DNA from 4 places in the Gordonia sp. N1V genome. Region 4 is predicted to be linked to each of the others. Evidence: predicted binding sites of a transcription regulator. Region 4 holds the regulator's gene; each other region holds the start of a gene.
What was found. The regulator LexA, encoded in region 4, represses DNA repair genes until DNA is damaged. The targets are predictions, from matches to a motif close to CGAACANNTGTTCG.

Region 1 (3,481 bases), on a different contig from region 4:
CGGCGAGTCCGGGCTGGGGTCGGGGGTGAGGATCTCAACGAGGTCGTAGTATCCGTGTCCGATCGGGACTCGGCTGCGGCGGATTCGGTCGGTGGGCGCCAGCAAGCTCCGGTCGTCGCGCTCGGCGAGATCGGTATCGGCACTGGCAGCGGCCCCACTTGGTGGTGGGTCGGGTGGTGGGTGCAGTTCCGCCCGGATGCGGGCCAGCGCGTCGGCATAGGTGGTGCCGACGTCGGGGAGTGCGTTGGTGCGTTTCGGGTTCGGTGTCGCTGCCCCGACGGGCGTGTTTTTGCGCCACCAGCATCGTCCTGCCCACGGCCCGTCGCGGTAGATCCCGGTGGTGTACTGTCCGGGGCCGTCGCCGACCATGCGGTTGTGTTTGCCGCAGGCGGGGGCGAGGTCACCGATGTTGGTGAGCCCACCTTTCGCGTGGTCTGTGGTGGCGTGATGGATTTCGACGTGCGCGGCGGGTTGGGTGCATCCGGGAAACGAGCAGTACTCACCGCCGTCTTTGGCGAACAGGGCGATCCGCTGGCCTTGACTCGCCAACCGCGCCCGACCCAAATACAGGGGCAGGCGGGTGTGGTCGTCGAACACCGCCAACCACGGCTGGCTGTGAGAAGCCAACGCGATCACATCCCGGATTGGGAGGAGGGTGCCGGTCGCGGTGACGCCCATCCCGGTCTGCGCAATCAACTCCGACAGCGACGCTTTGATGATCAGATGCGGTGGCAGCCCGCGATGCGACTGCGGGCCGAGACCGACATCCAGTCCGGCGCGCAGGACCGCCTCCAACGCGTCATGGTTGCGTTGGACCTGGTCGCGGTGATCGCGGGCTGCCGCGGCAGTCAACGCGTCGGGGTCGGCGTCTTCGCGACTGCCGGTGGGGGAATCGGGGTCGGCGGGGTTGTTCATTCCGGGGGCCGCCCACATCGCCAACACGGCTTCGAGGTGCGCGGTCAGGGTCGGGGTCATCTGCCCCGACAACCCGCTCATTTTCTGGGCGTCTTGGCGGCCGATGCGGATCTGCCGGCGGCGTTGCCGATCCGCATCGTCGGTCAGGTCGCCGTCGGGGTCGAGGTGCGCCAACACCCGTGCCCCCAAGATCCGGAGGTCGGAGGGGGTGTGGGTGCGGGCGTAGCGGGCCATCGTCTCCTCGGCCGACATTTTCTCGTCGAACGGCACTGCCGCCGGGATACGGTCGAGGACGTCGATCACCACCGCCGCATGCGACGAGCCGGCCGCACCGGAGGCCATCGCCTCGGCGAGTGCCGGATATTTGGGGGCGGCAACCTCACCGGTAAAGGTGTGGAACGTGGCGGTCGCTTTCAGTTGCTTCCACCGCCGCCACGGTTCCGAGATCCGCAACAGGCCGATCATGGCGTCGGTGATCGACCCGAACCCGTACTCGCGGGCCAGATGGCGGTCGGAGAATTCGACGATCTGCCGATCCCCTTGGACCGTGATGCGGGTGATCAACCGTTCGGTGGACTGAGCGACCGCGACCAGGTCATCGTTGGACAGCCCGGTCAAATCATCGGTGGCCAACTCGTCCATCAGCGTGTGGGCGAGGGCGATTTTCTGGGTGGTCGACAACCCCGACACGTCGGGTAACGCGGTGTCGACCATCATTTCCCACCCCCCCGGCGCTAGCGAACACGTGTTTGTGTGTTGTTGTGTTCGAGTGTATGCCGGGTTTGTCGGGTTGGCAAGAGGTTGTCGAAAGTTTTTTCGGATGGATTTCAGCACGGCGACGATCGGTGTGGCGCGGTGACCGGAATCGTCAGATCCCACTTCTGGAGTGCGGGCTCTACGTAGGCGATCGTGTTGTCGCGGTCGGCGGGGCCATCGTGCAGGATGCCCACCGCGCACACGCTCTGGTCGGGGTTCACGACGAACACCGCTGATCCCGAGTCGCCGACGACGGCATACCCACCCCAGTGGAGGCTTCGCGTGTTGGCGTCGAGTAGTGGCCCGCACGTCAGGCCCGCGCGTGCGCCGGCCATGCAGACCGGTGTTCCCCGAGGCAGTGTGGCCGCTTCCCGGGGTGTCACGACGCCGGCGATCGGGTGACCGTCGATGGTGGTGACCCATTGTGCTGCAGTCGCAGTCGGCGGTAGGAACGCGGCCGCGGCGTCGAGCATGGTGCCGTCGGCCATGGTGTCGTCCTCGTGTAGTTCGTAGGGGCTGAGGGGTAGGCGGCCCGTTTCGGACGAATCGGTGTAGAGCCACGTGGGGTGGCCCAAGCCGCTTACGCAGTGCCCGGCCGTCAGGTCGCCGCTGCTGCCCGTCGACGAGGTGACCGGCCAGCCGAGGGTGCATTGCGACGCCGGACCGGATGCCGTCGCGTCGACGATCGTGACGCCCGGCCGATACGTGTGGTCGGTCGTCGGGGTGAAGGGGACCGGATGTCCGCCGTCGCTGTCGGGCAACGTGACGAATCGGGTGGTGACCGGCCGTGGGTCGGATGTGGCTGCCGCCCCACCGCATGCGGCGACAAACAAGAAGGGCAGCAACGCCGCCGGAATTGCCCACCGCAGCCGGGTCATACGCGGCAGAGTAGCGATCCTGGCTGTGTGTTTCCTGCCGACGCGATCGGGTGCCACCGGCAACCTTGGACGAAAAGTGATTTCGGCACAACATGATTCGTCGTGGCGGACACTGTCGGACACGCGGAGATTGCATGGAGTTCATGCTCGCTCTGCACCCGGAAACAAAGAAAACCACCTTCGAGAGGTGGTTTTCCAGGTGGCCAGGGCCGGGATCGAACCGGCGACCTTCCGCTTTTCAGGCGGACGCTCGTACCAACTGAGCTACCTGGCCGGAAGGTTCGGTACGAACACCGAGACCTTTGGCGACCCTGACGGGACTCGAACCCGCGACCTCCGCCGTGACAGGGCGGCGCGCTAACCAACTGCGCCACAGGGCCTTGTTCAGTTATCTGTTCACCGAGGCGAACAGCGTACCCCCTACGGGATTCGAACCCGCGCTACCGCCTTGAAAGGGCGGCGTCCTAGGCCGCTAGACGAAGGGGGCCGGTTTCCGTTCGGGAGGGCTCCGTTGGGAGCCGACTCAGATTAGGACACCGCGCGCGGAAAACACAAATCGCCACGTCAAAGGCGTTTTCTTGGGTTCGACACGCGAAGCGGACACCGCCTGTCCGCGACCTGTTCGGCGCGAGGTAAACTCGCTTCCGCCCTCGGCGCCGAGGGTAACGCCCCTATAGCTCAGTTGGTAGAGCTACGGACTTTTAATCCGCAGGTCGTAGGTTCGAGCCCTACTGGGGGCACCGCAAACCGCCTGGTCACGGGCGGTTTTGTTGTCTCCGGAGTGGGTTGACATCGCATGCGGTGATCGCCGCGGTCAGTGTCCACAACCGCTCGGCAGCGACGGGATCGACGGCATAGGGCTGGACCCCTCCGTCGTCCATCTCGCCGTCGGGTTCGGCGGGTGCGGCCACCGTGCAATCCTCGAGATACAG
Region 2 (3,481 bases), on a different contig from region 4:
GATCGCGGACGCAGCCCGGCGTCGAAGTCACCGTCGGAGCGCACCGGGGTCGCACTGACCTCCCGCTCCTCCTCGAGTCCATCGTCGGGGAGGCGGTCGTCGGCGAGGCGGTCGTCGGGGTTCATGCGGACTTCCCGAGCAGGGCCAGCGACCGGCGCAGCGCCATCGACGCGTCCGCATCCGGTTGCTCGGCGAGCACCGCGGCGACCGCCTTCTCCGCCGGCGCCGCGGTGAAGCCGAGTCCGACGAGCGCCTCGGCGACCTGACCGGCCACCCCGACCGGCCGCGCTCCCGCACCGCCGGCGACGTCGGCGACCGGCCGGTCGACCTTGTCACGCAGTTCGACGACGAGCCGCTCGGCGACCCGCTTCCCGATACCCGGCACGCTCGTCAACGCCTTCACGTCGGAATCGGCCAGCGCCCGCCGCAACGCATCGGGCTCGAGTACCGCCAGCGTCGCCATCGCCAGACGTGGCCCGACACCGGTGACCGTCTGCAGCAGGGCGAACAACGCACGGGCGTCGGGTTCGGTGAACCCGTACAGGGTCATCGAGTCCTCGCGCACGATCATCGAGGTCAGCAGCGTCATCTCGTCGCCGCGTCGCATCCGCGAGAGTGTGTCGGGGGTCGCCAACACCCGGTAGCCCACCCCGGCGCAGTCGATGACGACGTGGTCGAGGGCGACCTCGACCACCGGTCCGCGTACCGACGCGATCATGAGCTCGTCCCCTTCCGCCCGGCCGGCACCGTCGCCGCGCGCGCCGCGGCGACCCGTTGCCGGTGTACCCGGGCCATCTGTTCGGCGCGCTGCTGTGCCTGTGCCATCCGTTCGATCATCGGTCCCCGCCAGCAATGGCAGATCGCGAGCGCGAGGGCGTCGGCGGCATCGGCCGGGCGGGGTTTGGTCTGCATTCCGAGGATACGGGTCACCATGGCGGTGACCTGCGCCTTGTCGGCGCGGCCGCTGCCGGTGACCGCGGCTTTCACCTCCGATGGGGTGTGAAAACGCACCGGCACGTCGCGTTGACCTGCGGCCAGCGCGATGACCCCGCCGGCCTGCGCGGTGCCCATCGCCGTCGACACCTGGTTCTGGGCGAAGACACGCTCGATCGCCACCACATCGGGCTGGTGGATGTCGAGCCACTGGCTGGCCGCGGTGTACACCGCGAGCAGGCGTTGGGCGAGTTCCATGTCGGTGGGTGTGCGGACCACATCGACGTCGAGGGCGGTCACACTGCGACCACTCCCCGACTCGACCAGCGCGATCCCGCACCGGGTCAGCCCCGGGTCGACGCCCATCACCCGCACTCGACACTCCTCCACCGACAACGAACAGTTGTTCGAGATTCTAGCGACGCCGACCGACAGAGAGTGGGATCGACACGGCAACCCGTGGCGAACGAACACGGCCGAACCGTGGAGAATACGGCCGTGCCCGCCTACCGCCCGATCGACCCCGAGGGCCTGGTCGTCACGTGCGCCGAGAGGTGCGCGGCCCTGCCCGGTCAACCGGTGGTCGGGATCGACGGTGCGGTGGCGGCCCGGCCGGACCTGTTGGCGCTGCGGGTCATCGAGGTGCTGCGCTCCCGCGGACGTGCGGCGGAGGTCGTCCGGGTCGGCGACTACGTCCGCCCGGCCTCGCTGCGGCTCGAATGGGGACCGCACGACCCCGAGGCGTTCACCACCTCGTGGTACGACTTCGCGGCGCTGCGCCGGGAGGTACTCGACGGTATCCGCGACCACCGACGATGGTTGCCGCGGCTCTGGGATGAACTCTCCGACAGGTCATTTCGCGATCAACGGCTCGATGCCGCCTGCCAGATCACTCTGATCGCCGGTGAGATGGTAGTGCGCGACGATCTCGACCTGGACCTGACGATCGCGCTGCGGATGAGTCGCGCGGCACTGTTACGCAGGACGCCGTCCGACCGGCAGTGGACGATCGACCCGTTGCTCGACCATCAACGCGACGCACCCGACCCCGACGTCGAGGTCCGCTACGACCAACCGGACCGGCCGGCGCTGCGGGGTTGAGGGCTGAGCGGTTGACACAGCTGAACCGATGCCGGCTGCGGTGTCGGGGGCTCAGCTGTCGAGTTCGGCGAGCACCTCGTCGCTGACGTCGACATTGCTGTACACGTTCTGGACGTCGTCGGAATCCTCGAGCGCGTCGATCAGCTTGAACACCTTGCGCGCCCCCTCGGCGTCGACGGGCACCTCCACCGACGCACGGAAGTCGGCCTCGGCCGATTCGTAGTCGATGCCGGCCTCCTGCAGGGCGGTACGCACCGCGACGAGATCGGTCGGCTCGCTGACCACCTCGAACGTCTCGCCGAGGTCGTTGACCTCCTCGGCGCCGGCGTCGAGTACGGCCATCAGGATGTCGTCCTCGCTCTGACCGTTCTTCTCCAGCGTCACCACACCCTTGCGGGTGAACAGGTAGGCCACCGACCCGGGATCGGCCATGTTGCCGCCGTTACGGGTCATCGCGGTCCGCACCTCGCCGGCGGCGCGATTGCGGTTGTCGGTGAGGCACTCGATGAGGATGGCGACACCGTTGGGTCCGTAGCCCTCGTAGGTGATGGTCTGCCAGTCGGCGCCACCGGCCTCTTCGCCGCCGCCCCGCTTGCGGGCCCGCTCGATGTTGTCGTTGGGCACCGACGACTTCTTGGCCTTCTGGATCGCGTCGTAGAGAGTCGGGTTGCCGGCGGGGTCACCACCACCGGTGCGCGCAGCGACCTCGATGTTCTTGATCAGCTTGGCGAACATCTTGCCGCGCTTGGCATCGATGACGGCCTTCTTGTGCTTGGTGGTCGCCCATTTGGAATGGCCGCTCATACGCTCTTCCGATCCTTCCCGTGCACCGGAGGAGCCCCTGACGGGGAGATCCGGGCATGACTTCTGTGGAACACGTCACTACTCGTCGAACACGTCGGAGATCGATTCTACCGACGCGCCACCCGCCTCAACCGCGCACCATGTCGACGAAGTGCGCGTGCACCCGCCGATCACCGGTCACCTCGGGGTGGAACGAGGTGGCCAGCACATTGCCCTGCCGCACCGCGACGACCCTCTCGGCGGCCGGGCCGCCGGGCACCCGGGCGAGCACCTCCACGTCGGCGCCGACCTTCTCCACCCAGGGCGCGCGGATGAACACCGCACGCATCGACGGTCCGCCCTCGGTGATGTGTTCGACGTCCAGGTCGGTTTCGAAGGACTCGACCTGACGGCCGAAAGCATTGCGGCGCACCGTGATATCGAGGGCATCGAGATGCCGGGCGTCGGGTCGCGTGTCGAGGATATGGGAGGCGAGCAGGATCATCCCGGCGCACGAGCCGTAGGCGGGCATGCCCTCGGCGAGCCGCTCGCGCAGCGGTTCGTACAACTCGAAGATCCCCAGGAGTTTGCTCATCGTGGTCGACTCGCCACCGGGGATCACCAGACCGTCGACCCGGTCGAGTTCGGTCGGGCGTCGGACTGC
Region 3 (3,481 bases), on a different contig from region 4:
GACGTGGCAGTGAAGCTGGACGCATCCCCGCCGGGGGTGCTGTCGCCGAGCGGGTAGGACTTGGTCCACACCGCGTGCGCGCTGTTGTCCACCTTCATGATGGACAATCCACCATCGGTGAACGATCGCAGGTAGGCGCCGTCGGTGTTGAGTGCGATCTCGTAGGCCCCGGGCGACGGGTTGTCGGCGGTGGCAACGACGGAGCCGGTCGAGGTGTCGAAGAAGGTGATGGTCGACTGGTCATAGCAAGCGATCCGGCCGTTGACGATCGTGTCCGAGCAGCCCTGCACGGTTCGCGACGATGTCCAGTGCTTGCCGGTCTCGGCGTCGACGCCGGCCAGCGTGCGGCCCGACGAGGACGGGCCGCTGACGAAGGTCACCAGCGTGTGCTCGTCGTGGACCGCACCGAGCGAAAGGTACTGGGCCCTGCTCGGGTCGGGCGAGACGAACCGCTCGCCACCCAGTTGCGAGGCGCCGACCTGCCACTTCGCCGTCGGCGCGGTCGGGAACGTGCCGGTGAGTTGCCCGTCGAGGGGGGCGGCGTGGCTCGAGTCGTCGTGGCGGCTGGTCCACCAGACGAGTCCACCGGCAACCAATCCGGCGACGCAGACGAGGGCGACAGCGGTCAGAATCCACGGCAGCGCACGGCGCCGACGGGGTGGCGTCATGCCGGGAGGCCGGGCCGGGAATCTGCCGCTCGGATATCCGGGCGGCATCCCCGATGGCATCCCGGGAGGTGGTCCGGAATACGGGCCCGACGGCGGGCCGAAATATCCGGCGCCCGCCGGCGGCATCGGTCGCGCCATGGTCGGCTGATACGCCGCCTGCGGCCCGGTGACCGGTGGAGGCGGTGGCGGTACCGGAGACTGAGGGCCCAGCGTCGTGGGCGGCGCGGGACGCGCGATGAACTCCGTCGCGTCCGAGGCGTTGTCGCCGGCGAGTTCATCCGAGTCGGACATCGTTTCAGTTAAGCCGAGTTGGACCCCGACGTTGCAGCGTCGACTGTCATCCGATCGGACCATTTCTGCGCACCGTGACCCGTGTCGAGGCCCATACGCACAGCAGTACCCACAAGGCGCCGCACGCCCAGCCGGCGAGCACATCGGTGGTCCAGTGCACGCCGAGGTACACCCGGGTCACGCCGATCGCGAACGACAACGCGGGCGCGGCGAGCAACACCCACCGGTGGCCCCGGACCCACGGACTGAGGCGGTAGGCGACGACGGCGAGCAGACAGTAGACGACCATCGACATCATCGCGTGCCCACTCGGAAACGAATAACTCTCGATGTGCAACAGCCGGTCGGTGACCGGCGGACGACTCCGCGCGACAACGTGTTTGAACGTCACCATCACCGCCGCGCCCACCAATGACCCGACGGCCAGCAGCACCGCCTCATCTACGTGGCGCCGAATCATCAGCCAGACGACCACCACCGTGCAGATGGCCGTCATCGTCAGCGAGTTTCCGAAGAAGGTGACGACATGCGCCACCCCGATCCACGGCTGCGACCTGCCCTCGACCATCCAGTTGGTGACATCGTCGTCTATCCGAAGCCGTTCGAAGGCAAGCTTGGCCGTCATGACGCCACCTTACTGATCGGTTGTCACGGTTCCTCCGGATGATCGCGAACCCTCCCCTCGATGGTCGAGGTGCGAGCCGCGTGCGCCGGGCCTCGAGACCTGGCGAGACAACAAGACTCCCAACCACATCCACCGTCGCACGATCTGAACGCGAGCCGAATTTGCAGACGCCCCTGCTGCACCAGCCGCGTCTGCACAGTGGAGCCGCGAACTCATCACGCCTGACAGTCCAGGCGCCCTCTCCCGACGGTCGAGCACCCCTCCCCCGACGGTCGAGCGCCCCTCTCCGCCGATGCTCGAGCACCATTCCCTCGATGGTCGAGAACTGTTCCCCCTCGATGGTCGAGGTGCGAGCCGCGTGCGGCGAGCCTCCAGACCCGGCGAGACAACAAGCCCCCCAACCACATCGACAGCAAGACAAGCGAAAAACACACCCCCTACCACATCCCACCGACAGAAAATTGACGTCGAAACACGTTGTCCACAAGCACAATTGATCGGAAATACCCCTTGCATCGAACATACTTTCCTGTAGACTGGACCTATCACACCGATCAGCCACTGGGGAGGGGTTCATGATCGACACCGCCGCAACTCTTGACGCGGAAACCGTTGATGCCGAGGCGATCTTCGCCGCCATCGTCGCCCGACTCAGCGACCTGCAATGGAATCCGGAGATGACCGGGCCACAAGCTTTCGGTGCGATGAAACAAGTCCTGTTGTTGCGCAACCTGGTTGATCACCACGCCACCACCCTCACCGGCGAGATGGATCGGCTGGGCGTGGCCGATCACAAGACCACCCGGCTGCGAGAGTTGTTGATCAGCATGGGTTTCGCGCCAGCCGTCGCGGGTCGGTATGTGCGGGTTGCCACCACCACCGATGTCGACCTGTTGTTGGCGCACGCAGCGGACGGGTCCATCTCCTCCGAACACGTCGATGCCGTCGTCCGCGGTCTGGCGCACATCGACACCCGATGCCCCGAGCCTTTGGACACCGTCCAACGCTGCGAGTTTCTGCGGAAACTCTTGTCGCACTACTTCGCCGGCTTCACCCCCGCCGAGATCACCACCTACGCGAGGCAGTTGGGTAACGAGCTCGCCGCGGAGACACCGGGCGGGTTACCGGCCGCCGAGGACAAGAAGATCAACTCCTACACCGACCGCATCACCGACGACGGACGGCTGGAGATCTCGGCGAACCTCGACATCGTCGCCGGTGAGAAAACCAGAACTCTGATGGAAACCTTGTCGGCGCCCAAGCCTCAACCCGACGGCTCCCCCGATCCCCGGACACCCGAACAAATCTGCGCGGCCGCGTTCGAAACGATCGTGGAGTTGGCGGCACAAGGTTTGGCGGACACCACCTTCTCGGCGAAACCGACCAACGGACTGTTGTGGACCTGGTCGGCGGACAACCCGGCGCTCGGCGGCGATTTGCAGAACATGGGAGCCATCACCGAAGCCACCGCGAAACTGCTGTCGTGTGATACCACGATCACCAAGATCATGCTCGATCCCAACGGGGTACCGCTCAGTGTTGGCGAGGCGAAGCGCTTCTTCACCCCCGGGCAACGGAAAGCGTTGTTGGTGCGGGATCGCGGGTGTATAAAGTGCGGTGCACACGCCGGACGCTGCCAAGGACACCACCTCAAGCATTGGGCCGATGGTGGTCCCACCGACCTCGACAACGGCTGCCTCCTCTGCAGCAGTTGTCATGATGATGTGCACCACCACGGATGGGACATCATCATGGGCTTCGACCGACACCCCTGGTTGATCCCACCCGCCAGCGTGGATCCGAAACGCCGGCCGGTGCCGTCGTATCACCGACGCACCATGCGACTCGACGACACCGCAGCCTGACCTGCGCTGTCCCACTACCTGATTCCCTGCAC
Region 4 (3,481 bases):
TCGCCAAGCTCGGCGGGATCATGGCCGAGCGCATCACCGACCTCAACGACGTCCGTGACCGGGTGGTGGCCGAGGTACTCGGCGAGCCCGAGCCCGGGGTCCCCGTGCCCGACGAGCCGTCGGTGCTCCTCGCCGACGACCTCGCGCCGGCCGACACCGCCGGACTCGATCCGAAACTGATCACCGCGTTGGCCACCCGGCTCGGTGGGCCGACCAGCCACACCGCGATCATCGCCCGCCAACTGGGGATTCCGTGCGTGGTGGCGGTCGCCGGCCTCGACGACGTACCCGCGGGCACGCCCGTTCTCGTCGACGGAACCGCGGGAACCGTTGTCGTTCACCCCGATCCGGCGCGGGCCGGGGACGAGGTGGAGCAGAGTCGTCGGGAGGCGGAGGCGATCGCGGGATGGACCGGGCCCGGGCGCACCGCCGATGGTGTGGAGGTGGCCATCCTGGCGAACGTCGCCGACGGCGTCTCGGCGCGGGCGGCGACGGCATACCCCGTCGAGGGGGTCGGTCTGTTCCGCACCGAACTCGCTTTCCTCGATCGGGCCGACGAACCGTCGGTGGACGAGCAGGCAGCGCTCTACCGCGAGGTCATCGAGGCCTTCGACGGCAAGAAGGTCGTGGTCCGGACGCTCGATGCCGGCTCGGACAAGCCGCTGAAGTTCGTCGATCACGGCACCGAGGCGAATCCCGCACTGGGCGTACGAGGCAACCGGATCGCCGCGACACATCCCGAGATCCGTACCGGTCAACTCGACGCGATCGCCCGCGCCGCGCAGGCGACCGGCACCACGCCCTGGGTGATGGCGCCGATGATCGCCTCGGCCGCCGAAGCCGCCGAATTCGCCGCCGAGGTCCGCGGTCGCGGGCTGGTGGCGGGGGTGATGATCGAGATCCCCTCGGCGGCGATCCTCGCTCCGGCGATCCTCGCCGAGGTCGACTTCGTCTCGATCGGCACCAACGATCTCACGCAGTACACGATGGCCGCCGACCGGATGTCGGCCGAGCTCGCCGGGCTCACCGACCCGTGGCAGCCTGCGGTGCTCTCGCTGATCGCCACCGTCGCCGAGGCGGGCACCCGCAGTGCGACACCGGTCGGGGTGTGCGGCGAGGCCGCCGCCGATCCGCTGCTCGCGTGTGTCCTGGTCGGACTCGGCGTCACCTCGCTGTCGAGCGCCCCGGCCGCGGCGCCCGCGGTGGGAGCGAAGCTCGCCGAGGTCGACCGCGAGGCGTGCCGCTCCGCCGCGCAGGCTGTACTGGCGACCGCCTCACCGGCCGATGCGCGTGCCGCGGCCGCGGAAGCGTTGCGCAGCTGAGCCGTTCGGCTGAGCGGGCCGGCGGGTGCGACTCCGCTCAGATGCGGCGCATCACCGTCACGACCTTGCCCAGCACCGCGGCGTCGTCGCCGGGGATGGGCTCGAACAGGTCGTTGTGCGGCATCAGCCACACATGGCCGTCCTTGCGCTTGAAGGTCTTGACCGTCGCCTCGCCGTCGATCATCGCCGCGACGATGTCGCCGTTGTCGGCGACGTTCTGTTGACGAACGACCACCCAGTCGCCGTCGCAGATGGCCGCGTCGATCATCGATTCACCGACGACGCGCAGCAGGAACAGTGACCCGTCGCCAACGAGTTCACGCGGCAGCGGGAAGACATCCTCGACGGCCTCCTCGGCCAGGATCGGCCCGCCGGCCGCGATACGTCCCAGAACCGGCACGAACGTCGGCGTGGGGAGGTTCGATGCATTCGGGTTGTCGTCGGTGGGCGTGGGATCGCCGTCCTGGACGTTCACCGCGCGGGGTCGGTTGTGATCGCGTTTGAGCAGACCCTTGCGCTCGAGGGTTCGCAGCTGATGCGCGACCGATGAGGTCGACGCCAGGCCGACGGCGTCGCCGATCTCGCGGATGCTCGGCGGATACCCGCGTTCGCGCACGGACTTGCGGATCACATCGAGCACGCCCTTCTGGCGCGGGGTGAGCGCGGCCTCGACGGCCGCGGGATCGATCGGGCCGGTCGCGACGGCGTCGTCCGGATCGGTGACGGTCGCCGCGTCGGGGTCACCCGAGCGGCCCTTCTTCTCACTCATGGGGTTCGCATCCTTTCGGTCGGTGCGCACATCCTCGCGGGGTACGCCCTGGTTGACGGGCCCTGTGGAGAGCTGAACACCGGCCAGGGTAGCCGAGGCGACAGGCAACCTCAAACATGTGTTCGACGTGTCGCGAGAAATTGTCGGTGCCCCGTGGTAGAACTCGAACATCCGTTCTTCGAATGCATGATCGAGATAGGGAGACGCCATGCCGACCGTACTTCTGCCCACCGCGCCGGGCACCAACGACCTGCCCGTTCGGTCCCGCCGGACGGCTCACCGCGCCGCCGCCGTTCGCCGCGGGGCGTCGATGCCGGCCCGCGCAACCGTCGAGCACCGGGCGCTCGAACACCGGGTGCTCGAACACCGGGTGCTCGAACACCGGTCGTCCGAACACCGGTCGTCCGAACACCGGTCGTCCGACCGTCGCCTCCCGGAGCGGCGCACGCTCGAGCGCGACCCGGCCCGCCGACGACCGGCATATGCGGGCCCGGCCCGGACCGGTGCGCGCCGCCTTCCGGCGGTTGCGGGCACCCGTTGCGCAACTCCGGTCGGCCCGCGGGTCACCGCGCACCGCACCGCTCGCCGTACCGGTGCGATGGTGGCCGTGCTGACCGGTGTCGCCCTGGCGCTGCTGGTGTGGCTGGTGGCCGTGGCCGGTAGCGACTACCAGCAGTCGACCACGCCGGCGCCCGCGGCCACCGAGGTCGTGCACGTACGTGCCGGGGAATCGCTGAACTCGGTTGCCGCACGGGTCGCGCCCGACCTGCCCCGGCAGGCCGTCATCGACGAGATCGCGCGGATGAACGAGATGTCCGGCAGCGGGCTCCAGGTCGGTCAGGCACTGCTGGTACCCGCCTACCGGTGACGACCGGGGTAGGCGATCACACGGCTGTTCCACCGCGGTGGGGCGGTATTGTCGGTGTATGCGCTGTCCGTTCTGCAGGAATGATGACACCAAGGTCATCGACTCCCGAGTTGCCGACGAGGGGCAGGCGATCCGTCGGCGCCGCTCCTGCAGCGCATGCGGTCGCCGGTTCTCGACGGTGGAGACCGCTGTCCTGGCCGTCGTCAAACGCAATGGCGTCACCGAGCCCTTCAGCCGCGAGAAAGTGATGCGTGGGGTCCGACGCGCGTGTCAGGGACGCCAGGTCGACGAGGACGATCTCGCGCAGCTCGCCCAACAGGTCGAGGAGACCGTTCGGGCCTCCGGAGTCGCCGAGATCCCCAGCAACGAGGTCGGATTGGCGATCCTCAAACCCTTGCGCGACCTCGATGAGGTCGCCTACCTGCGATTCGCGTCGGTGTACCGCTCGTTCGATTCCCTCGAGGACTTCCAACGCGAGATCGACGACCTGCAGGGCAATCTGACCCACGGCCGGACGACGCC

Region 1: P3L18_RS13610 (HNH endonuclease signature motif containing protein) is a predicted target of LexA. The motif match lies at 1,654-1,667, and genes of this name have one in related genera.
Region 2: ruvC (crossover junction endodeoxyribonuclease RuvC) is a predicted target of LexA. The motif match lies at 1,330-1,343, and genes of this name have one in related genera.
Region 3: P3L18_RS13820 (HNH endonuclease signature motif containing protein) is a predicted target of LexA. The motif match lies at 2,101-2,114, and genes of this name have one in related genera.

The regions. Positions count from the first base shown of each region.
Region 1 is NZ_JARJDD010000009.1:71,039-74,519, forward strand. Features, by position in the region: gene P3L18_RS13610 (HNH endonuclease signature motif containing protein) at 1-1,629, opposite strand, end outside; gene P3L18_RS13615 (hypothetical protein) at 1,743-2,549, opposite strand; tRNA gene P3L18_RS13620 (tRNA-Phe) at 2,750-2,823, opposite strand; tRNA gene P3L18_RS13625 (tRNA-Asp) at 2,853-2,929, opposite strand; tRNA gene P3L18_RS13630 (tRNA-Glu) at 2,964-3,036, opposite strand; tRNA gene P3L18_RS13635 (tRNA-Lys) at 3,217-3,289, shown strand; gene P3L18_RS13640 (oxidoreductase) at 3,305-3,481, opposite strand, start outside.
Region 2 is NZ_JARJDD010000005.1:22,607-26,087, reverse strand. Features, by position in the region: gene ruvB (Holliday junction branch migration DNA helicase RuvB) at 1-125, opposite strand, end outside; gene ruvA (Holliday junction branch migration protein RuvA) at 122-718, opposite strand; gene ruvC (crossover junction endodeoxyribonuclease RuvC) at 715-1,308, opposite strand; gene P3L18_RS08395 (hypothetical protein) at 1,417-2,034, shown strand; gene P3L18_RS08390 (YebC/PmpR family DNA-binding transcriptional regulator) at 2,086-2,838, opposite strand; gene pdxT (pyridoxal 5'-phosphate synthase glutaminase subunit PdxT) at 2,966-3,481, opposite strand, start outside.
Region 3 is NZ_JARJDD010000009.1:115,123-118,603, reverse strand. Features, by position in the region: gene P3L18_RS13830 (PQQ-binding-like beta-propeller repeat protein) at 1-959, opposite strand, end outside; gene P3L18_RS13825 (phosphatase PAP2 family protein) at 1,006-1,584, opposite strand; gene P3L18_RS13820 (HNH endonuclease signature motif containing protein) at 2,160-3,449, shown strand.
Region 4 is NZ_JARJDD010000006.1:59,170-62,650, reverse strand. Features, by position in the region: gene P3L18_RS09915 (putative PEP-binding protein) at 1-1,322, shown strand, start outside; gene lexA (transcriptional repressor LexA) at 1,360-2,010, opposite strand; gene P3L18_RS09905 (LysM peptidoglycan-binding domain-containing protein) at 2,300-2,959, shown strand; gene nrdR (transcriptional regulator NrdR) at 3,018-3,481, shown strand, end outside.